2 regions of the Parageobacillus sp. G301 genome follow, and region 2 is predicted to be linked to the other one. Evidence: riboswitches for the same ligand, from Rfam matches in the RefSeq annotation. Region 2 holds a riboswitch; the other holds the start of a gene.

Region 1 (12,055 bases), on a different contig from region 2:
ATGGAGTCGGATGCATTGTTGTCGATAACTTTTATGAACTGGAATTGTTGGAACAACTAAGCAAGCAGTACGGAAAAAAAACGGCGATTTTACTAAGAGTCACCCCTGGTGTGGAGGCGCATACGCACGATTATATTTTAACCGGTCAGGAAGATTCAAAATTTGGGTTTGATTTGAACAATGGCCAAGCAGATGAAGCGCTGCAAAAAGCGCTATCTTCCCCGCATTTTTCCGTAATGGGAATTCACTGCCATATCGGTTCGCAAATTTTCGAAACGACAGGATTTGTGTTGGCGGCACAAAAAATTTTCCAAAAAATTGGTCAGTGGAAGGAAACGTGCGGATTTATTCCAACGGTTGTCAATCTTGGCGGTGGATTTGGCATTCGCTATACGAGTGATGACGACCCGATTCCTGTCTCGGAATACGTCGACCAAATTGTAGAGGAAGTAAAAAAACAAGTAAGCGAACAAAATATTCCAATGCCAGAAATCTGGATTGAGCCGGGACGCTCCCTTGTCGGCGATGCGGGAACAACGATTTATTCGATCGGTTCGCGCAAAGATGTGCCGAATGTCCGTCATTACGTTGCGGTAGACGGAGGGATGAGCGACAATATCCGCCCGGCGCTATATGATGCGAAGTATGAAGCGGTGTTAGCGAATCGAGTGTTGGACGAAAAAAATGAAATTGTCGCCATCGCCGGGAAGTGTTGTGAATCAGGAGATATGCTTATTTGGGATTTGCCGCTGCCAAAAGCAGCCCCTGGAGATTATTTAGCAGTTTTTTGCACTGGGGCGTATGGCTATTCGATGGCGAACAACTATAACCGCATTCCGCGTCCAGCTGTCGTGTTTGTGGAAAATGGAGAAGCACAACTCGTTGTTAAACGGGAAACGTATGAAGATTTAGTGCGGCTTGATGTACCGCTTAAAACAAAAGTGAATAAGTAAGTTTGCAAATAAAAAGCGCCCAAAAAACGTTTGGGCGCTTTTTCCTTATTGATTGTTTTGCGGCTCGGAAGAAGTAAATGCTGATTTAATGGCGTTCCAAATTTCTTTTAAAATGTCGATAATGTTTTGAATAAATGTTTTTCCTTCTTCCGATTGAAGGAACGTGGATAATTTATCTTTCGCTTTGCTTAATTGATCATTGACTTGATTCCAATCGATATTAGCGTTTTTCATTTTATTGAATAACGAAATTAAACTGTTTATTTCATCTTCCGTTAACGTAATTCCGAGGTCTTTTGCGACTTTTTCAATAAGCGCGCGCAAATCGGCATCCGTTTGCGGCGGATTATTTGCGATTTCTTCTTTAATTTTCGCAAGAAGGGCAACCGCTTTATCCGTTCCGATGGATTCCCCAAGTTTTGCGGTTTTGACCATTTCCTCCGTAGCCACTTTTTTTACATCCTCAGGAATGACTTGATCGGAAGAGACTTCGTATGCCTTCATTAATCCGGTTAACGCTGCCGTACCGGACACTGCAAACGGAGCAGTGACATAAATTTTCGCATCTTTCACTCCCGCTGTAATCAGGGCGTTTGTGTACATTTCTTCTGTTACCCATGTGATATTGTGAGTTTCTACGTCCAACCCAGAGCCTTTCGCACCGATCGTAATCATCGATGAGGAGATTGCTCTCGTTCCGATTTGCGCTTTTGGAATAAGACCATCGAGATATTTATGTTCTTCCGCGTTAGAAACCGTAATGATTTGTGCGTTGTCTGGAGCATTCATTTCATTTAAAATTTGTTGCTTTTGCTGTTCGGTTAAATTTTCGCCTAATGTAATAATCACATCGCCTTCTGCCGCATCTGCTGCTGCCATGGCTGGAAATGTAAATAGCAACGATGCAAGCAGAGACCCTATCAACATTCGTTTCACAATGTCATCCTCCTTCGTAATAATACCCCTTTTCAACATATCCGTAATACATTATATTACTTTTTTTATGTGAACAACAATGATATGATAGTGATGCGCAATCATGAAAAAAGGAGCTGTTTACGTGTGGCGAAAAAAGGATATATCTTAATGGAAAATGGGGAAAAAATCGAGTTTGAACTATTTCCAAATGAAGCGCCGATTACGGTAGCAAATTTCGAAAAATTAGCAAATGAAGGATTTTATAACGGTTTGACATTCCACCGCGTCATTCCTGGTTTTGTCAGCCAAGGAGGGTGCCCATATGGCAACGGAACGGGGGATGCCGGCTATACGATTCCGTGCGAAACCGATCACAATCCGCATAAGCATGTGACCGGTGCGATTTCGATGGCACACCGCGGCCGTGATACAGGAAGCTGCCAATTTTTCATCGTTCATGAACCACAGCCGCACTTAGATGGGGTACACACCGTATTTGGCCAAGTGACATCGGGAATGGATGTTGTAAAATCAATGAAAAACGGCGATGTCATGAAAGAAGTAAAAGTGTTTGATGAGGAATAAGGATGAAAAAGGCTTAACAGTTTCTCTGTTAAGTCTTTTAAATATGTGAAACACCATCTCCGTAAGAGGTGAAAGAATGGAGCGGAAAAAATGGATATTATTTTTTCTTTTATTAGGAGCAAGTTTTGTATGGGGGATTATTTATTGGCTGTATATCGCGAAATAATAAAAACATCGTTTAAGCCATCCGTTTTTGTTTCACAATCGTGAATGAATAGACAAACCGTTTTTGTGTGATATAATAATAAAAAATTCCATATTGTTCGTATCCTTCGGGGCAGGGTGAAATTCCCGACCGGCGGTGATGAAGTGGTGTCACTTCTCAGCCCGCGAGCCTTATAGGCACGATCCGGTGCAATTCCGGAGCCGACAGTATAGTCTGGATGGGAGAAGGATCACAAGATGCATATGGCCGTACTATATTAGATAAGGAGCGGTTTCGTTTGTCGCAACTCCGCTTTCCAAAATATAGAACGCGATATTTAAAGGGGATTATCTATGTGGAGCAGCGATAAAAACGCCAGATAAATGGCGTTTTCGCGGTGTGTTTTGTTTATTTTTTCATAATATGAACAAAGAGAGTTATCCAAGGTTATTTTTTAGATAATGTGTCTAAAAATGCCGAAAAATTCACTCCCCCGCTTTAGTACGCAAAAATGCAATCATTGTGATTCTACATAATCCTGCCCTAGGACTTTGGACTAGGGTTTTCTTTATGCCAAAAAAGGAGGCAGCGCCATGCGAAACGATGAACAGTATATGCGCCTAGCAATCGAAATCGCCAAAGCAGGAATTGGACAAACGTCTCCTAATCCGGTTGTCGGCGCTGTTGTGGTGAAAGATGGAGAAATTGTCGGATTTGGCGCCCATTTGAAAGCAGGGGAGCCGCACGCGGAGGTACATGCCATCCGTATGGCGGGAGAAAAAGCGAAAGGATCTACCGTTTATGTAACGCTAGAGCCGTGCAGTCATTATGGGAAAACGCCCCCTTGCGCCGATTTATTAGTGGAAACAGGTGTTCAACGCGTCGTCATTGCGACGACAGATCCAAACCCGCTCGTAGCCGGTAAAGGCATCGAAAAGCTAAGGAGTGCGGGAATTGACGTGAAGCTTGGGGTGTTGAAAGAGGAAGCGGATGAGTTAAACCGCGTGTTTTTCCACTACATTGCGACAAAAACGCCGTTTGTGACGCTAAAATATGCAAGCAGTCTTGATGGAAAAATTGCAACGACAACCGGAGAAAGCAAATGGATCACATCCGAAGCGGCCCGGGAAGATGTGCATCGCTATCGGGCGGTGCATGATGCGATTCTTGTTGGGGTAAACACCGTTATTGCGGATAATCCAAGTTTAACCGTAAGGCTTTCCGAGGGTGGAAAAAATCCGATACGCATCGTTTTAGATACGCATTTGCGCACGCCGCTTGATGCAAACATTCTCAATGATGGCCAAGCAGAAACGTGGATTGTTGTCGGCAGTGAAATCAGCGTCGAAAAAAGGAAGCGGTATGAGAAAGAAAATGTACAAATTATTTCCATGAAAAAGCCTCGTATTGATATAGATGAATTGTTGCGCGTGCTTGGCGGGAAACGAATTACTTCCCTTTTTGTTGAAGGCGGATCACACGTGCATGATAGTTTCGTGCGAGCTAAGGCAGTTAACGAAATCGTCGCATACTTTGCTCCGAAGATCATTGGCGGAAAACAAGCGCCGACGCCAATCGGGGGAATTGGTTTTGCCGGCATGGCTGACGTTATGCAGCTAGAAATTCGGCGAGTAGAGACGATCGGGCCAGATATAAAAATCGTCGCGATACCAAAATAAAAGGGTGAGTACACGATGTTTACAGGAATTATTGAGGAAGTCGGTACGATCGAGCAAATGAGACAGTCAGGCGAAGCGATTGTGATGACGATTGGAGCAAAAAAAGTTTTAGAAGACGTTCATCTTGGGGACAGCATCGCGGTCAACGGAGTTTGCTTGACTGTAACGTCGTTTACGGACCGATCGTTTACTGTTGATGTGATGCCGGAAACGGTAAGAGCCACATCGCTGCGCACGTTAACAAAAGGTTCGAAAGTGAATTTAGAACGGGCGATGGCAGCAAACGGCCGTTTTGGCGGCCACTTCGTTTCCGGACATGTCGACGGCATCGGTGAAATCATTCGCAAATGGCCATCGGCGAATGCGGTGTATTATGAAATTAAAATCCCGCAGGAATTGCGGAAATATATGATTTTAAAAGGGTCTGTCGCTGTCGATGGAACGAGTTTAACGATCTTTGGACTATCCGATGACACGTTTACGATTTCGCTCATTCCGCATACGCGCACGGAAACGATTTTAGGCGATAAACAGCCAGGAGACATTGTCAATATCGAATGTGATGTCATCGGAAAATATGTTGCCCAGTTCATGGAAGGAAAAAAAGAAGAACCGAAGTCGGCGATTACGCTCGAATTTTTAGAACGGCACGGTTTTAAGTAAGCAAAAAAGGAGGAACATGACGATGTTTGACACGATCGAAGAAGCGATTTATGAATTGATGCAAGGGAAAGTCATTATTGTATGTGATGATGAAGATCGTGAAAACGAAGGAGATTTTGTCGCATTGGCGGAAAAAGCGACTCCAGAAGTGATTAATTTTATGATTAAATACGGCCGTGGCCTTGTTTGCGTTCCGATTACGGAAGAATTAGCCGATAAGCTTGATTTAGCCCCAATGGTCAATCATAATACGGATTCTCATGGCACTGCTTTTACGGTTAGCATTGATTATAAATCAACGACAACAGGCATTAGCGCTTATGAACGTTCGATGACGATTCAAGCGCTGTTAGATCCTAATGCGAAAGCGAGCGATTTTAAACGTCCTGGGCACGTTTTTCCACTTGTGGCGAAAAAAGGAGGCGTATTGCGGCGCGCCGGCCATACGGAAGCGGCGGTCGATTTAGCGCGATTATGTGGTGCAAAGCCGGCTGGTGTGATTTGCGAAATCATTAAAGAGGATGGCACGATGGCGCGTGTCCCGGATTTAAGAAAAATCGCTGATGAATTTGATTTGAAAATGATCACGATTAAAGATTTAATCGAGTATCGGAGCCGAAAAGAAAAATTAGTGAAACGCGAAGTAGAAGTGATGCTTCCAACAGAGTTTGGCAAGTTTAAAGCGGTTGGCTATACAAATATTGTTGATGGAAAAGAGCATGTTGCTTTAGTCAAAGGCGAAATCCTTCCAGATGAACCGATTCTTGTTCGGGTGCATTCCGAATGCTTAACAGGTGATGTGTTTGGCTCCTGCCGTTGTGATTGCGGACCGCAGCTTCATGCGGCGCTCCGCCAAATTGAAGAAGAAGGACGCGGCGTTTTATTATATATGCGTCAAGAAGGACGCGGCATCGGGTTAATCAATAAATTGCGCGCGTATAAGCTGCAAGAGCAAGGCTATGATACGGTGGAAGCAAATGAAAAGCTTGGATTCCCTGCCGATTTGCGTGACTATGGGATTGGCGCGCAAATTTTAAAAGATCTTGGCGTGACGAAAATGCGACTATTGACAAATAATCCGCGGAAAATCACTGGATTAAAAGGACACGGTCTTGAAGTCGTCGAGCGTGTTCCACTGCAAATGCCGGCGAACAAGGAAAATGAAAAATACTTGCGGACGAAGTATGAAAAATTAGGACATATGTTGCATTTTTAAAAAACATGTTCGCCATTTTTGTTTTTTTGTATTATGATGAATACGATGGGCGGAAAAGATAGGAGGATTTACGATGAAAGTAATGGAAGGAAATTTAGTCGGTACAGGATTAAAAATTGCCATTGTCATTTCCCGTTTTAATGAATTTATTACGAGCAAGTTATTATCTGGCGCCATGGATGGCCTCAAACGGCACGGGGTCAATGAAAACGATGTGACAGTAGCATGGGTGCCAGGAGCGTTTGAAATTCCGCTTATAGCGAAAAAATTAGCCGAATCGAGGCAATATGATGCCGTCATTGCGCTTGGCGCGGTCATTCGCGGGGCGACAAGCCATTACGATTACGTATGCAATGAAGTAGCAAAAGGGGTTTCCCACGCAGCTTTATCAACGGGAACACCGGTTATATTTGGAGTATTAACGACAGATACGATTGAGCAAGCGATTGAACGCGCCGGAACGAAGGCGGGAAATAAAGGATGGGAAGCTGCGGTAAGCGCCATTGAGATGGCAAATCTTCTTCGCACGTTTGCTTAATTGGAGTAAAAATGCATGAAAGAGTTCACAATATAACTAAGAACGTTTATAATACGTAATGAGAAAATGACGGAAGCACTTTTCTATTTTGGAAAAGTCTTTGTCGGTAATGAGGGAGTTTTTATGCTGATTCGTTATCGAAAAAACTATGAAAAAATTGCCATGGGTCTTCTGTCGTTCATGCCGACAGAAAAAGACTTAAAGAAACTGCAGCAAACGATCAAACAGTACGAAACAAACGATGATTGGCAACTGTTTTTATGGAAAGAGAACGATGATATTATTGGCATTATCGGAGTGCTGTTGCGAGACGAGGACGTTGTCGAAATTCAACATATTAGTGTAAATCCTTCGCACCGTCATCAAGGTATTGGAAAACAAATGGTAAAGGCGTTAAAGGATATGTATCCTAATCATCGACTGCAGGCAAATGAATTTACCGCGTCTTTTTTAGATAAATGTCAGTTTTAACGAAAGAGCTGCCGTTTAGTGGTTTGGCAGCTCTTTACTCTTTTTCTTTTCCTCTCGTGCCGCGATCACATCCGAGCGATCGCGCAATTTATGTTTGTGAATTAAAAATACATCACTCATATCGCTTGCTTTTCCCCAAGAAAGCCCGCGCTCATCGCATATCGCTTGACACATTTTCTGCAATGTTTCATCGCAAATAGGCAGCTCGATGCTTTTATAAGCCTCGTTTTGTGCTATTCGTTCGATATAACGTTCCAGCTGTTTGGCAAGCCGCTGTTCATCTAACCCTAACTCGCGAACCGCTTTTTGTTCTTTTTGTAAAAGTGATAGTGCTTTTCGCATCATACGCAGCGCCCCCTGACCGTTGCTGCGGCGATGATGGTACAGCGCTACGGCAATTTGAATAAGCACGACCCATACTTTTTTGTAACCGTCTTTTTTCCAATGTTCTTCTAATATTTCATGACATTCAAAATAATCACGGTCTGTATGAAAATGAATTAAATAGCGGATATAAGCGTCAGGATACATCGTTTCACAACCTTTCTATTGTTGTATCCGTAATATATCAATTGTATCATATTAGACGTGAAAAATTTGCTTGGACAATGTTAGATGATCGTCTATACTTAACGATAGCGTAATGAAAATGGTGGGATGAACGTGCAATATAATGTGAAAATTGATGCGTTTGAAGGTCCGCTCGACCTTTTGTTGCATTTAATTAATCGTTACGAAATCGATATTTATGATATTCCTGTTGCGCAAATTACCGAGCAATATATGGCATATATTCATGCGATGCAAGAATTGCAGCTGGATATCGCAAGTGAATATTTGGTGATGGCGGCAACGCTTTTGGCGATCAAAAGCAAAATGTTGCTGCCAAAACACGAAGAAGAAATATTGGATGAAGGCGTGGAGCTGCCTGAAAGCGATCCGCGTGAAGAATTAATGCAGCGGTTGTTAGAATACAAAAAATTTAAAGAAGCGGCGCAAGCATTGAAAAAGAAGGAAGAAGAGCGAGCGCTTTTATTTACAAAGCCGCCGAGCGATTTAAGTATGTATGCAGACGAAAAAGAAATGATGAAGCGGCCGCTCGATGTAAATGTTTACGATATGCTTGGCGCGCTGTCAAAACTATTGCGCCGCAAAAAATTGCAAAAACCGCTTCACACGAAAGTTACCCGTCAAGACATTTCGATTGAAAAGAGGATGGAGGAAATTTTAGAGGAGCTGAGACGTACAAAAACGAGAAAAAATTTTTATGATTTATTTCCATATTATGACCGTGGACACATTGTGGTGACATTTTTAGCGATTTTAGAATTAATGAAAAAAAATGCGATTATTATTGAGCAAGAGCGAAATTTTGCCGATATTTTCATCTCTAGCAACGAAAGGATGGAACAACATGGAGATGAATGAATATAAAGCGATTGTCGAAGGACTGCTATTTGCTGCAGGCGATGATGGATTATCGCTTCAGCAAATTGCCGCCGTCTTAGAAATTGAAGAAGAACAAGCACAGGCGATCATTCATATGCTGAAAGAGGAGTATGAACAGCAAAAGCGCGGCATTCAGCTTATTGAATTAGCAGGAGTATTTCAACTGGCGACAAAAAAAGAACATGCCCCATATTTAAAAAAGCTTGTTGAATCGCCAAGTTCGACTTCGTTGTCGCAAGCGGCGTTAGAAACATTGGCGATTATCGCTTACCGCCAACCGATTACAAGAGCGGAAATTGAAGAAATTCGAGGGGTGAAAAGCGATAAACCGATACAAACGCTAATTGCCAAAGCGCTTATAAAGGAAGTCGGGCGTGCGGAAGGAACGGGGCGCCCGATTTTATATGGCACGACGAAGGAGTTTCTTGACTACTTCGGTTTGAAAACGTTGGAGGAACTGCCTCCGCTTCCGGAATTACAGGGAGATGATGAGGTGGAGAAAGAAGCTGATTTGTTTTTCGAAAAATTTGAAGAAAATTTTAACGAATCAACATGAGTATGATAAGATAGGAATAACTTTATATTTTCGTTTTTTGGCATGATAAGGGGGCTTGTTGTATGCGGATTTGCCGCTTGCAAGGATATGAGCTGGAAAAATCGAAGCCGAATACGTTTGAAGATTATTTCAGCCGCTCGGAAGTAACGTTTCGCGAAGATGGGGTTGAAAAAACGCTTCACGTTCTATATTTGCGCTATTTTGAGGAATCTATTTCATCGTTTACGCCGTATGAACAAAATCCGATTTTTACTGTTTTAGGGCGTGACGTCTATTTCCGCGATATCGTTGCTTTCGTATGTTTATTGCAAAATCCGGCTTTCCGGTACCGTAAGCGAGTATATATTAATGAGGAAGAAGAATTTCGCCGCTATTTTGCGCATATGGAATTTACGAAGCTTCCAGACATATTTGCATCATTGCAGACAAATGGCGAATATCATTTAACGTCACCGCTTCTTTTTATTCGCCAGCCATCTTAAAACCGATATGGGGGTCTTGTGAATATGGGGAACTCAATGGTTTTGAATCAAACGAAACAAGTAGAAGCCTTTTTGCAAAAAACCGTTCAGACGATTTCCAATTATTTAAATGAAACAACGTTGACCAAACTATTGGCGGAACAAGAAGGAGGCGACAAAGCCTATTATGAATTATTGCTTTCGAATTTACGCCGCCTCGTTGTATATTGCGAGGAGGGGCTTGAGGCGTGCCGTATCATATTGAATGATGAACCATTTCGTAAAGCGGCGGCGGAAAGAACATTGTATCGTGTCTATCATCTATGTATTGCCGAATATTTTACGCCAAAAAGCGATGCGTGGTATGAAGATAGCCGTTCCGCTTATACGGGACGCAACTCGATTAAGTTTCGTCAAACCCCTCCGCCTTCGTTGAAAGATTTGTTGTTATCGCTTGAAAGCGAGTTTCAGACGATTCGTGAAGAGCTGGAATTTTATGAAACGGACTATCGGACGAAAATGATGCAATCCAATTGAACGCAAGCTGTCCCACATCTGGGGCAGCTTTTTTGATGTTCATCATTCTGTCCTTGGTTTTGTCGGGTCGCAGGCAGGCGATTTTACTTCGTTTGTCGTCTCCGCTAGTTTTTGCAAATAATAACATTCTTCTCGTGCCATATGGTCCGCCATAAGCGGCGTCAGGACGCCAAGCACTTCTTTGTTTAGCTCCATTTCTTCCAATTCGCGCAAAAAACATTGAAAAATAACCATTTCTAATTGAATGTCCCGGTGAAAGCGATGCAAAGCTGGAAAATCATATATGTTTGTCCGCAAATATCCTGCCATTTCGATTGCTTTGAAGTAAAATTCTTCCCACTCTTTTGTAAACGTATGGCTTTGTTGTTTTAAGTCCTTTTCCGCATGATCAAGGCGGTCGTGGATCGCACCGGCGTGACCGGCCGCGTCGAGAAGCCATAACAAATCATGATGAAGCGGGTGGACGATGGGAGGCCGTCTCCCTTGGACGTAATAGCCAGCAAGACGCAGCCATTCTTCTAATTCATTTACCATATGGTTGAGAAAAGTAGGGGGAAGGGAAAAGCTGATTTTTTCTGTCAAAAGCCGTTTTAATAAATGAAGTTTGAATGTCCGCAGCTGTTCACCTGCCTCTTTTCCGCGCTGAATAAGAGAAGTCCAAGATTCTGCCGGCAACCGACGCGCTTCTTCTAACAGTTCATCAAACATGTAAATGAATCGCTTTGTTTGATCAATTTCCATCTTTTCTTTTTCCGCTAAAGACTCAAGAATGAATCGGCAATGGTCGCCAAGGATCTGCATCCAAAAACGCATTTCCCATAATGCTTCGTGTTCCAATGTGTTTTTCACTTGTTCCTCACCTCGATTTATATGTATGAGTACTAAGGAAAATGGGTGAATGCGGACAAGAACGAGTTTTAGGCGGATGGCATACGATATGATGACAAAGAAAGAGGGAGGAATTTCCAAGTGAATGAACAAGAACGAATTCAACAATATGTGGCGGAAGTAAAAGAATGGGGAAAACAAGTCGAGCAAATTTTGCTGCAGCGGGGGGAGGACAGCGGCGATTGCCGCGTTGATTCATTGCTTTCCTACATTGAAAATCATGGAGACGCATGGACGGAAGACGCCATTTATGAACTTCAGCGCATGGTGGACGAAGTATATGAAAAAGCGCTGGCGTTTCAACAAAATGGGCAGTCGGCCAGTGAACAGGAGGAAGGCGGGACAGAAGAAAGACAACAAACGGCCAGCGAACAGGAAGAAGAAAGCGAGGCAGAAGAAAGACAACAAACATATGTGGCAGCAGGAAGACACGTCCTTCCGCCGCTTCCATACAGTTACGATGCGCTTGAGCCGCATATTTCCAGAGAAATTATGCGCCTGCATCATACAAAGCACCATCAAAGCTATGTGGACGGCTTAAATAAAGCAGAAAAAATGATGAAAAAAGCGCGCGAAACGAATAATTATGAACTGTTGAAGCATTGGGAGAGAGAAGCGGCGTTTCACGGTTCTGGACATTATTTGCACACGATTTTTTGGAATAATATGCATCCAAAAGGCGGCGGAGAACCGCGCGGTGAGTTGCTAGAACAAATAAAACGCGATTTTGGAAGCTTTGAAAGGTTTAAGCGCCATTTCACTGAGGCGGCAAAAAGCGTCGAAGGAGTCGGCTGGGCGCTGCTCGTTTGGTCACCGCGGTCGCACCGCTTAGAAATTTTACAGACGGAAAAGCATCAATTCATGACGCAATGGGATACGATTCCGCTTCTTGTGTTAGACGTTTGGGAGCATGCCTATTATTTACAATATAAAAATGACCGTGCAGCATATATTAACAGCTGGTGGAATGTTGTTCATTGGCGCGATGTGGAAGAA
Region 2 (12,055 bases):
TTAAGCATGTTTGGATATCCGGCTTATGTACGACGCTATTTCCTAACGCAATCGCTGGGGCGATCGTTCTCATCGACAAATTCATCGGAAAGTTAAACGGAGAAATCGACGTGATGACCCCTAATGGCAGGTGATAAATCCGGTTGATTTTCCCTTCTGTTTCTGACGGGACTTCCCTCACTTTTGTCAATTCATCCACCATGTTGATTGCTTCTTTGACAAGTCCAATCGATAGATCGACTTCTACGTTCGCCTTAATGATGCTGCCACCTGTTTCGCGGGCGATCATATCAATAATTGCATCCCGATTGGAACGTAAATATTCCGCCGCTTTACGGAGCACTTCCTTTTTCTCTTCTTGGGATGTTTTCGCCCATTCTTTTTGTGCTTGTTTGGCGACGTCAAACGCTTCGGCAAGCTGCGTTTTCGTTGCCAGACGAATGGTTGTAATAACGGAATTGTCATACGGGTTTAAGTTATCATATGTCCGTTTGCTAAGTCCATCGATCCATTCGCCGTTGATGAAGCTTTTGTTGAATTGTTCATATCGTTCCATTAGAGACACCTCCTTTTGATACACAACACTAGTTTTTACGTGGATGATCGCCATTATACGGCGTTTTTCCATTAATTGTTTGTTTTTTATTCATTGTTTGTATAGCAACGAGGGGATAATGGAGAAGAATTTCTCTGTTTAGTAGGATAGGAGAGAGGAAACGAATAAACTCTATGAGAAGTTTTCGTTATTAACTTTATAAAAAAATCCCCTGTTTGAAGTTTATTTTCCTTGAGAAAAGAGATACCTAGCTGCTCATAACTACAGATGATGTATAAAATTTTGTGTAAAGCATTTTATTAGAACAAAAGAAAAAAGGTAGGGTATTCTCTGATTTGGACCACAACACATTCCAGAGAAAGGAGTACCCTACCTATGTCTAAAAGAAGTATACCGAATGTCGACTGGGCAAATCAACTGGAAAATGCCATTCGTCAGTTTGTAAAAGAAAAATTAGAACTGATTATGCGGGAAGAAATCAAAAATTTCCTCGAAATCGAACAGGCTGGAACGCCGAATAGGAGAAACGGCTACTATCAGCGAAATCTAGATACGCAATATGGCCGGATTGAGGGTCTTTTGGTTCCAAGAGACCGAAACGGGGAATTTCAAACACAGTTGTTTGCCCCTTACCAACGGCACACGGGCTGGCTGGAGGAAGCAATCATTAGGATGTACCAAAGTGGCATGAGTACGCGTGAAATTGGCAAGTTTATCGAACGAATTCTAGGAAGCACCTATTCTCCTGCGACGATCAGCCGGATTACCGATGTCGTGAAGGAAGACATCGAGAAATGGCACGCTCGTCCACTACACCAGCGTTATTCGGTCTTATATTTGGACGGCTTGTACGTGAAACTTCGCCGGGATACGGTAGAGAAAGAAGTTATTTATGTGGTATTGGGGGTGAACGAAGAAGGGTATCGTGAAATTCTTGATTTCTTCGTAGGAGGACAAGAAAGCGCCTATGTATGGCAGGAGATTCTCCAACAGCTCTACCAAAGAGGCGTCAAGGAAGTGCTTCTTGGCGTCTTCGATGGCCTTCCGGGGTTGGAGGAAGCCTTTAAGGCGGTGTATCCGAAAGCCGATGTGCAGCGCTGTGTCGTGCACAAAGTCCGCAGCACCCTAAATCGTGTTCGGAAAAAAGATCAATTCGAAATGGCGGAGGACCTGAAACTCATTTATCGTTCTCCGAATAAAGAAATCGCATTGGAGATGTTTCAACAGTTTCAATCCAAATGGTCTCACAAATACCCAAGGAAAGTCCAATCGTGGGCAAATGAGTTGGATGTCCTTCTCACCTTTATGGACTATCCAAGCAGTATTCGAAGTGTGATTTATATGACCAATGCCATCGAACGAACGATCAAGGAGATTCGGAAACGTCTAAAGCCGATGAACAGTTTGAGCAGTTTAGAAGCCGCTGAAAAAGTCGTATATTTGACCATTCAAGATTTTAACGAGAAATGGGCAGGAAGAAAGTTGCGAGGATTTGCCGAAGCGCAAGAAGCCCTTCAACGAATGTTTGAAGAACGTTATCATTAACCAAATAATGTAAATAGATGAGATGAGGGGGATTCTTCCCATACCCGTCAAGTTAGCGGTATAAAATTTTTTAGGATGATACGCATGTTCGAAAAATCAATCAAAGGATGAAGAGAAAACCAAATGCTGGGCATGCCAAATAACCCTCAAGAAGAGGGGTATTTGGCATTTATATCCATAACCCACACTACCATATCCCCAATTTCTTTAAAAGATCCGATACCGTTTCCTCTCCTTTCCTTCGGTCTTTCCTCGCGTGTTTCCTTAACAGAGACAGGAGAGATGGAAGGGCGGTTTCCATCGCTTGGGGATGCAAAAGAAACCGATGCCAATACGATTGGAGGATATTAAGCGCTTTCCATTCACTGATCTCGATTCCCTCCCGTTGATGCCAATACCTTCGGGCTTGGAACAGAAGAGTCTGCGTGACTAAAATGGCAATCAATGTCCCATATAAGTGGCATTCGAATCGTTCCTTCTTCATCTTTTTGACACGGTCAAGGTCAAATAAGGATTTCCAGCCCTTAAATAACAGCTCCACTTGCCAGCGCAGCGAATACAGCTCATAAACTTGTTGCGCATCAAACGATTCTTGTGGTAAATTGGTCAGTAAGATGTGATATTTCTTTTGTTCAAGGGTTTGGCGTGACAGCGCCTTCCCTTTCTTTTTTTCCTTTTTCCGCACGTACGCCAGCCGTTTTTCCCATTCTTCCGCCGTGAGACGGCGAAAAATCAGACGCGGAACATACAGGCGTTGGTGTCCGATATACACGTGTTCCACTTCCACGGCTTCCCCCTCGCCCAATCGATTTCCTATCGATTCCCAATCCCATTCGTGCCACTCCCCGTCCTGTTTGATATAGACTTTGATATCGGAACGCAACCGGGTAATATAATAAGCACCTCGAGCATCGATCTTCGCCAGCGTGGCGAGTGAAAAAAACCCCAGATCCCGAATGCAAAGGTCATTCGGTAAAATCGTGTGCTGGGTATGATAAGCAAAGCGGGCATCGGAATCATTGGCCTGTTGGACGCACAGCTGAAGACAGGTGCCCGATAACAGCTCATACTCAAATTGGATTTTGGCGCCAGATGAAACCGAACCTTGATAGTCCTCACCATAGTCGGCCGGAAGTAAAAAACTGGTAGAGTCTAAGATCCGCAGACGGGTGAAACAAGCGCGATACGTCTCGGTGATGGAAGAGAGTGCCGGACGTTGATGCATCAGGAGAGTAAAAAAGACCTCTTTTAAAAACGCCACGGCACGAGGCGTAAACCGCTGATTCAGTCCTTCATTCGAGAGAGAGCAATCATGCCAGAGCGCCAAATCGGCACACAACCGCTGAAGCGACTGACAGGCGAGCGATCCGTCTCCCCAAGCACATAGCGTCAGAAAGGCTTCCGCTGTTAATGAACGCTGCCGCTGAATGAATCCGACTTTCCGTGCCAGACGGGTCAGTTCTTCAGAGAAGAAGAGTTGACGAATCGTTTTTATCCATGCCTTCATCTTTTTTGCCATCAAAAAATAATCCTTTCCAACGATGATTTTCGTTAGAAAGGATACCATGTTTTTGGCGCTGAAAAAAGATCAAATTCTTAACTTGATGGCTATGGGGAACCAGTCCCCCTCTATTCCAAATCTATTTCAGAGATACCCTATCTATCTTACATTACACAAAATTCTTGACGGTACCTGGTAGAAAATCTCCATATAAAAATTTATATAAAATTTACAATATTTTTAGAAGAAAATAAGTATTTTGGCTCTATTATTACTATGAAACGAAATCTATGATAATGACAGGAAAACGAGGAAAGGAGTTATGAATATGAAACTTTCATCCAAACTGGTTAAAACGACTGTATCTGCGCTTGCCTTGTCCGCTGCTCTGTCTTCAGCAAGTGTATTTGCGGCTGGGCAACCTGACCATCTAGGGAAAAAGCAGCAGACGAATTCCTATTCATATCGTTATATCGATGTACAATTGCTAGGAATTAACGACTTTCACGGACAGCTTGATGTAACAAGAAACGTTGGAGGAAGAGCGGTCGGGCGAGCGGATTATTTAGCTGCGTATTTAAAACAACGGGAAAGGGAAAATAAAAATACGCTTCTTGTCCATGCGGGAGATGCTGTTGGGGCTAGTTCACCTGTATCGGCACTGCTGCAGGATGAGCCAACGATAGAATTTTTAAATAAACTAGGTTTTGATGTAGGAACACTCGGAAACCACGAATTTGATGAAGGGGTCGACGAAATGCTTCGCCTCATTAATGGCGGAACACATCCAAAAACCGGCTATTTTCGCGGCGCGGACTTTCCATACGTAAGCGCGAATGTAATCGATAAAAAGACGGGAAAACCGATTCTTCCGCCTTATGTTATTAAAAAAGTGAAAGGGGTGAAGATTGGCTTTATCGGAGTAACTTTATCCGATACGCCAAGCATCGTCATTCCAAGCGGTGTGGCGGGAGTTACATTCAAGGATGAAGCGGAAGCGATTAACGAAGCAGTGAAACAGTTAAAACGGCGTGGGGTGCGCGCGATCGTTGTTCTTGCGCATAATCCAGGGGTTTCTAATATAGATGGTTCCAATGCGAGTGGGGAAATCATCGAAATCGCAAAAACAGTGGATGATGAAGTCGATGTTATTTTTGCTGGTCATAATCATGCGTATTTAAACGCCGAAGTGGACGGCAAACTGCTTGTTCAATCATATTCTTATGGAACTGCTTTTTCGGATGTGGATTTAACAATTGATCGGCGGACAAAAGACGTTGTTGCGAAAAAAGCGGAAATCGTGACCACCTACCAAGATAGCATCAAGCCTGATCCAAAGATTACGAAATTCATTGACAAGTATGAAGCAAAGGTATCTCCAATTATTAACCAAGTCATCGGTATGGCAAAAACGACGATTAGCGCTGAGCAAAATGCAAGTGGTGAATCAGCGTTAGGAAATTTGATTGCGGATGCGCAGCGGACAGCGATGAAAACCGACTTCGCCTTTATGAACCCTGGCGGCATTCGCGCCGATATTGAACAAGGGGAAGTGACATGGGGAGAGCTGTATAACGTGCAGCCATTTAGCAATCAGCTCGTAAAAATGACGCTCACGGGCGAGCAAATCCGTAAGCTATTGAACCAACAATGGCAGTCGAATCAAACACGCATGCTGCAAATTTCCGGTCTCACATATACTTGGGACGCAAGCAAACCAACAGACAAAGTCGTCGATATTTATTTGCCAAACGGCGCAAAACTCGATCCAAATGCAGAATACACCGTTACAGTAAACAGCTTCCTAGCTGATGGAGGAGATAACTTTACGGTATTTACGGAAGGGAAAAGCCGCGAAGTAGGACCAGTCGATTTAGAGGCGCTCATCCATTATATTCAACAGCTTCCTCAGCCATTTGATGCCCAAATCGAAGGCCGCATTCAACAGCTTCGCTAAATATGAAAAAGCTGGTTCCAAAGCGCCGTTGGAACCAGCTTTTCTGTTACGCTTTTTGCTCGAACAGCTTAATAATTTCAATAATGACGTTTGTTGCTTTGATCATGTTGTCGACGGAAATGTATTCATAGCGGCCGTGGAAGTTTTCGCCGCCCGTGAAAATATTTGGAGTCGGCAGCCCCATGTACGAAAGTTGCGACCCGTCCGTGCCGCCGCGGATCGGCGAAATTTTCGGTTCAATATTTAAGTTTTTCATCGCTTCATAGGCGATATCGACAACTTCACGGACAGGTTCGATTTTTTCTCTCATGTTATAATATTGGTCTTTTATTTCGATCGCGATTCGCTCTTTTCCGTATTTTTCTTGCAGTTTTGCCGCGATTTCCCGCATTTTTGTTTTGCGCGCTTCAAATTGTTCGCGGTCAAAGTCGCGGATAATGTAATGAAGCGCTGTTTCTTCGACATTTCCTTGGAAGGAAAGCAAATGATAAAATCCTTCGTAGCCTTCCGTATGTTCCGGCGCTTCGTTGGCAGGAAGCTGTGCGTGAAATTCCATCGCGATTTTCATCGAGTTAATCATTTTGCCTTTGGCGGTGCCTGGATGAACATTTTTTCCTTTAAATTTGATTTTTGCTTCCGCGGCGTTAAAGCTTTCATACTCTAATTCGCCAAGCGGACCGCCATCGACTGTGTACGCATATTTAGCACCGAACTTAGCGACGTCAAACTTATGCGGCCCTCTGCCGATCTCTTCATCTGGCGTAAACGCGACGCGCACTTTTCCGTGTTTAATTTCCGGATGCTGGATTAAGTAGGCCATCGCCGTCATAATTTCCGCGATTCCAGCTTTATTGTCCGCGCCAAGCAGCGTCGTGCCGTCGGTGGTGATTAACGTATGGCCTTTGTAGTTTGCAAGTTCCGGAAAATCTTTCGGCGAAAGCACAATATGTAACGCTTCATTTAATATGATATCGTTGCCATCGTAGTTTTCGACAATTTGCGGTTTTACATTGGCGCCGGTAAATTCAGGAGCCGTATCCATATGGGCTAAAAAGCCAATGGTTGGCACATCTTTATCGGTATTTGCGGGCAATGTTGCCATGATATAGCCGTTTTCGTCTATTGTTACTTCTTCCATGCCGATTGCTTTTAATTCTTCTACTAGCATTTTCGCTAGCGTCCATTGACCCGGAGTGGAGGGACAAGTGTCACTGTTCGGATCAGACTGGGTGTCAACTTGAACATACTTCGTAAAACGTTCAATGATTTCATGTTTCATGATAGTCAGCTCCTTATTATTTACTATCTTTTTCCTTCTTTATTTTATCATAAAAATGAAAAATCATGTTGGTGTGAGAAAAAAGAGCATTCATATGCACTGTATTGATGATAGACATAACGCATAAAGAAATTATATAATAATATTAAAAAAATATAATACGATTCATCTTCGGGGCAGGGTGAAATTCCCGACCGGCGGTGATGAAGCAATTTGCTTCTCAGCCCGCGAGCCGCATAGGCACGATCCGGTGCAACTCCGGAGCCGACAGTATAGTCTGGATGGGAGAAGATGAAGGTTTGCCGGCGTTCGAATGTTGCGCGATCGAACGTCTATTTGAGCATGCCCTTTTTCTCCCTTAAGTGTGAACACTTAAGGGTTTTTTATTTGACGCTCAAAGTTGGCAGCCTTCTTCTTGTGAGGATGGATCACGAGAAGGAGAGGAGAATCGACATGAGAAAAATGAATATCCGCGCGCTTGTCTTAATTGGAGTGTTTAGTGCCATCTCGTATTTGCTGATGCTGTTAAACTTTCCGCTTCCGCCATTTCCAAACTTTCTATTGGTGGATTTCAGCGACGTTCCTGCATTGATCGCCGCGATTCTGTACGGGCCGCTGGCGGGAGTGTCCGTTGAATTGCTGAAAAATGTGTTGAATTATTTCATGGTCGGCAGTCCTACCGGCGTTCCGGTCGGGCATATCGCCAACTTTATGGCCGGGATTACGTTTATTTTGCCGACATATTACGTATATCATAAAACAAAATCAAAAAAAGGAATGCTGGCTGGTTTAGTCATTGGTACAGTTGTCATGGCGGTGATGATGAGTGTATTAAATTATTATGTGTTTCTGCCGGCGTATACGATCTTTCTAGGCGCACCGGCGATGAGCGCACCGGAAACAAGAGCATTGGTTGTTTCGGCTATCTTGCCGTTTAACGCGGTAAAAGGCACGATGATCACGATTGTATTTATGCTATTGTTTGTCCGTTTGCACCAGTGGATGCAAAAACAAGCGGCAACGAATCATGCATAGTGCATATATGCAGCGAGGCTGCCTCAAAAGGCCGTTGAATCGACCTCTTGAGGCAGCCTCTTATTAAATAACCATGCTAAAGTTATTTTTTTCTGATTCTTAATATTCGCAAATATCAAGAAAGGGAAAAATTAGAATTTTTCGACTTCTTATCCCAATTACCTGAATTTTCAACCAAAGGAATGCAAGAACCACCTTTAAACAGCCATATACACATTAAATAGGTTTTCTAATGAAAATATGTGCTAAATGCAAAAAAAGTAAAAACCTCGAATGATGCCAAGACAATAATGAAAAACTGGATAGAGTGTATAAAAAGGACAATGTAAATGTTGAGAATGGGCAACATGGCAGTAAAAGAAAATCATTGTGTGCCCGTTTCTTCCGTGTATGAAGAGTGCAAAAAATAAAAAGAGATTGTCTTAGAAAAGACTCTTTCTCAGCTTGTCGACTTTGTCGGCAAGCTGAGAGGAACTCTAAAAAAGAAGCTCTCGTTTTTTAGGGGTGAATACAATGAACTTTCCAAAAAAGTTTTACATATCGTTTGGATCGGCAAAGCGCTCTTCCTTAAACGGATTGGCGGTCATCGAGAAGCCGCGTTGTTCCCAATATCCCGGCTCGTCTTTTTTCATGAACTGGATTCCAGATACCCATTTCGTTCCTTTCCATAAATAAAACGATGCAGGTGGAATAAAGCGGAGCGGATAGCCATGTTTTGGGGAAATATTCTGCCAGTCATGACGTTTGTCTTTCCAGCGGTACACAAATAGCGCGTCATCGCCCATCAGCGCCTCGAGCGGCAAGTTCGCCGAATAGCCGAAGCGGTCTCCTTTTAAGTAGCCATAAATTTTCACGTATTTCACATCTGGGGCCAGTTCAACAAAGCGCAAAAACTCGCGAAAGGCAATCCCTTCAAATGTCGTATCAAACTTCGACCATGTCGTCACACAATGCATATCGATCGTCGAGATTGTTTTTGGCAGTTCCATTACTTGCTGATAGGAAAGAGAGACTTCTTCTTTTACATCCCCAAATAAGCGGAATTCCCATGTTGATTCATCAAATTGATAAACATCCCCATCATGGAGAATCGGCCATTTTTCCGTTTCAAATTGGCCTGGCGGCAGTTGTTTTGTCAATGGCGAGCCCCCCTTCTATGTATGAATTTATATAAAATGATACGGCGAAAAAGTGGTGTACGCAACTATATTGGCAGGAAATAATCGGATAGAGAAAAGGGCCGGGCCCTACACAGATTCACGGATATTGCTCAAAGAGTTAGGAATACATGCTGAAAAAGATGTTTTTTCATCGAGGGTTTTTTACGATTCAAAGGGATCTGCCGTCAGTGTTCAGTACGAAACTGATTGGATACTCCGATCTAAGCTTCTTCAGGCAGGATTTAATTTAGCTGCCACGAGGTTTCAACGTCTTCGGTAAAAAAATTTACAACCGGTAAAGGTAATGCAAAAAAGATAAATGGTTCTCTGGGGATTTGAGCACAGTGGCGAGCGATAACGTCTGTGATGCGTTTATGCTGGCGCAAATCGCCAGAGCTTTGAGTGGGCAAGTGGAATGAACAAAGTTTCAAAAAGAAGCTTTAAATAAATTTTCGTAAAACCGAAGGCGGCAGTTCTTTTTGAAGTTTTGGAATGGCGCTGCTCGCTTTCTTGGATGGTTCCATTCTGAAGTTAGAAACATAAGAGTAATTAAGTTACATTGGTGAGAAGGAAAAGTGGTTCGTGTATAGCGTTATATTTCGTTATTATGGTTATCTTTCCTTTTCGGTGGGATGAATCCTTTTATGTTCCGTTTCAGCAATGTACCTTGGTTTTTTTGCTACTGCTGCTAAAGAAATAATAAAGCTAATCCCTAAGATTGCTGATAATATCCATGCGAAAAGTTCAATTGATGTCATTATCTCATACCCTCCTTCTTTAGTGTTATGTAAAAGATATGCCGTCATGCTCGTCCATTTTCTTACCCGTTATATTTAGATACAACCCTATGAATAGACGAGTAGATAAATAAAGAAACAAAATAGCGTTCAAATTATTTTATGAGCATTAAAATCTTAAAAAAGATAAAAAAGCATGGGTGATTAAACAAACAAACTGTAATAAATTTTCATTAATATATTGTATGGCGAGAGAAACGATTTCCGTGTTCATTTACCTATTGGATGTTCATGAAAATGATCATCCGGATCAAGATCTTTTCTGATGAACTCATCATAAAGGGGGTGTGATATATGGATTTAAATATCGACGTAGAAGGCTTGTTACAAAAATTGGAACAACAATATAAAGAGCATGAAACTACTAGTAGAGAAATTGAAGATTTACTAGACGAACAACTAGGATTACTTAAAAGCATGCTAGAAAAATTAAAGCCTATTTATAGTTGGTATTTTAAAAAAGGGCTTGTTTTTACACATCCAACCATAAAAGTTCGTTCTCCACTCGGTCCTATATTAGGATATGATCGGAAAGAAAATGAAGTTATTGTGTTTAATATCCAGAAGAATCATCCAGAGAAAGTATATTTATTCGACAACAAAATGCGAAAGTTTTATAGTTTATACGAGCTTGTTAGAGACGGGTTTTTTAGTGATGCTGCAAATGGGCTTCAATACCTTGGGAAGATGTTGGAAAATTATGTGAACGAGAACAATGAATATATAAAAGAGCTGAAAGCACAAATTGAGGAAATAAATTTAATGAACAAATGAAAAAATGACAGAATATTTTTATTTAGACGTGTTATGATGGTATCGTGGAAATGTTGAAACAGAATGTCGCTCCGGTTGGGGTGGCGTTTTTTATTTTAAATGCTCGATTATTAAAGAGTGTCGTTGATTTTCTTATTCAATGAAAGGGCGGTTTAGTTGAAACATTGTTCATACCAAGCCTTTTAGATTATTATAATTATATTAAAAAATTTATCAAGAGAGATTTAATTGATCAATTAATGAACCATACGATTATGAAGCCTATAACGAAATGAGATCAGTGAATCAAAGTTTTATCGTATTCGTGAGAAGGTGTTTTATGAGAATTGAAGTGTACAAAGAAGAGCCGCCGGTGTAGTTTGTGGAATAAAAAGTATAGGTAGTGCTAAAAAATAATTCATTTCATTAACCAGAAGTTATTAATAGGCATTTAGAGGCGAAAAGATAATAATACAAGCCGATTTTCCCTTCGTTGAGGAAAAATCGGCTTTTTCCATTTCTCTTATCGTCTGACTCCGATATTGATAAATTAGCTGGGAACATAAAGTGTAATCAAACGGCCAAGTTGCTTGTTATGTCCGTTTCCGAACTACTGACGAAATTCCAATTAAGACTAAATAAACAACATAACTGATCACTTGCAAACTTGTTGGCTTATCGGTGTAGCCTACTAATGCGTGCAACAGGTTCCCCACTGTACTTTCACTGCTCAAGATTGAACTTGTATCCCATAAGGTTTCATTGCCGAATGGCAGCCAACCGAGTTGCTGAAATTCCCCGATTCCGCTTACTAAAAATCCCGCAGCAAATATGACAAGCAAAAAAGTGGAGAGATTGAAAAAGCATTCTACATTGATCTTTTTCCCAAGTACATAGATTAAATATCCAGTTACACTTCCTAATATAATCCCTAATACACCGAGTACTATATTTAGGACCGGATTGGTTATTGACGTTAACGGAATCATAAACACGACCATCTCAAGCCCTTCTCGGAACACTGCCAAAAAGGTAAAACCTACAATAGCAAATTTAGATCCTGTTTTGATTGCTGAATCTATCCTTGATTCGAGTTCTTCTTCTAGATTTCCGTTCTTTTTCATCGAGGCTGCCATGTACGTTAGCATACCAAACGCAAGAAAATAGGATATACCTTCAATTTGCAATTCCAGAGGGGTGCCTTCGTAATTATGAACCGTCGAGTAAATTGCAACACCAGCGATGAGTGATGCAACGATGGCTGCAAATACGCCTGTCCAAATATCCCGGATACGATCACGCTGTCCGATTAGAATGAGATAGGTAGCCAAAATCGAACATAGCATCGAAGCTTCAAAAGCTTCACGGAAAAACATTAAAAAGGCTGCCACTTCCTCACCACCTTCTTTTTATGGATTAAAGGAACTCGGCTACAGACTATAATTGGTTATGTTTCGTTATGAAATAGTTGC

The links. A riboswitch is a leader RNA that binds a small molecule or an ion and turns the genes downstream of it on or off. The one in region 2 is predicted to bind FMN.
Region 1: linked by a shared signal. The riboswitch ahead of ribD (bifunctional diaminohydroxyphosphoribosylaminopyrimidine deaminase/5-amino-6-(5-phosphoribosylamino)uracil reductase RibD) and the one ahead of QSJ37_RS02935 (ECF transporter S component) in region 2 are both predicted to bind FMN.

What each region holds. Positions count from the first base shown of each region.
Region 1 is NZ_BSDB01000002.1:1,237,551-1,249,605, forward strand. It holds gene lysA (diaminopimelate decarboxylase) at 1-953, shown strand, start outside; gene QSJ37_RS15120 (DUF1002 domain-containing protein) at 999-1,880, opposite strand; gene QSJ37_RS15125 (peptidylprolyl isomerase) at 2,016-2,456, shown strand; FMN riboswitch at 2,721-2,855, shown strand; gene ribD (bifunctional diaminohydroxyphosphoribosylaminopyrimidine deaminase/5-amino-6-(5-phosphoribosylamino)uracil reductase RibD) at 3,195-4,280, shown strand; gene ribE (riboflavin synthase) at 4,296-4,943, shown strand; gene QSJ37_RS15140 (bifunctional 3,4-dihydroxy-2-butanone-4-phosphate synthase/GTP cyclohydrolase II) at 4,960-6,159, shown strand; gene ribH (6,7-dimethyl-8-ribityllumazine synthase) at 6,233-6,697, shown strand; gene QSJ37_RS15150 (GNAT family N-acetyltransferase) at 6,821-7,168, shown strand; gene QSJ37_RS15155 (DUF309 domain-containing protein) at 7,184-7,699, opposite strand; gene QSJ37_RS15160 (segregation/condensation protein A) at 7,826-8,596, shown strand; gene scpB (SMC-Scp complex subunit ScpB) at 8,583-9,173, shown strand; gene QSJ37_RS15170 (hypothetical protein) at 9,236-9,655, shown strand; gene QSJ37_RS15175 (YpuI family protein) at 9,680-10,171, shown strand; gene QSJ37_RS15180 (DUF2935 domain-containing protein) at 10,214-11,020, opposite strand; gene QSJ37_RS15185 (superoxide dismutase) at 11,141-12,055, shown strand, end outside.
Region 2 is NZ_BSDB01000001.1:546,679-558,733, reverse strand. It holds gene QSJ37_RS02960 (aldehyde dehydrogenase family protein) at 1-556, opposite strand, end outside; gene QSJ37_RS02955 (IS256 family transposase) at 932-2,101, shown strand; gene QSJ37_RS02950 (IS4 family transposase) at 2,289-3,620, opposite strand; gene QSJ37_RS02945 (bifunctional metallophosphatase/5'-nucleotidase) at 3,931-5,559, shown strand; gene pepT (peptidase T) at 5,606-6,838, opposite strand; FMN riboswitch at 7,002-7,135, shown strand; gene QSJ37_RS02935 (ECF transporter S component) at 7,292-7,873, shown strand; gene QSJ37_RS02930 (sulfite oxidase-like oxidoreductase) at 8,407-9,012, opposite strand; gene QSJ37_RS02925 (hypothetical protein) at 9,645-9,791, opposite strand; gene QSJ37_RS02920 (hypothetical protein) at 10,125-10,604, shown strand; gene QSJ37_RS02915 (FTR1 family iron permease) at 11,177-11,974, opposite strand.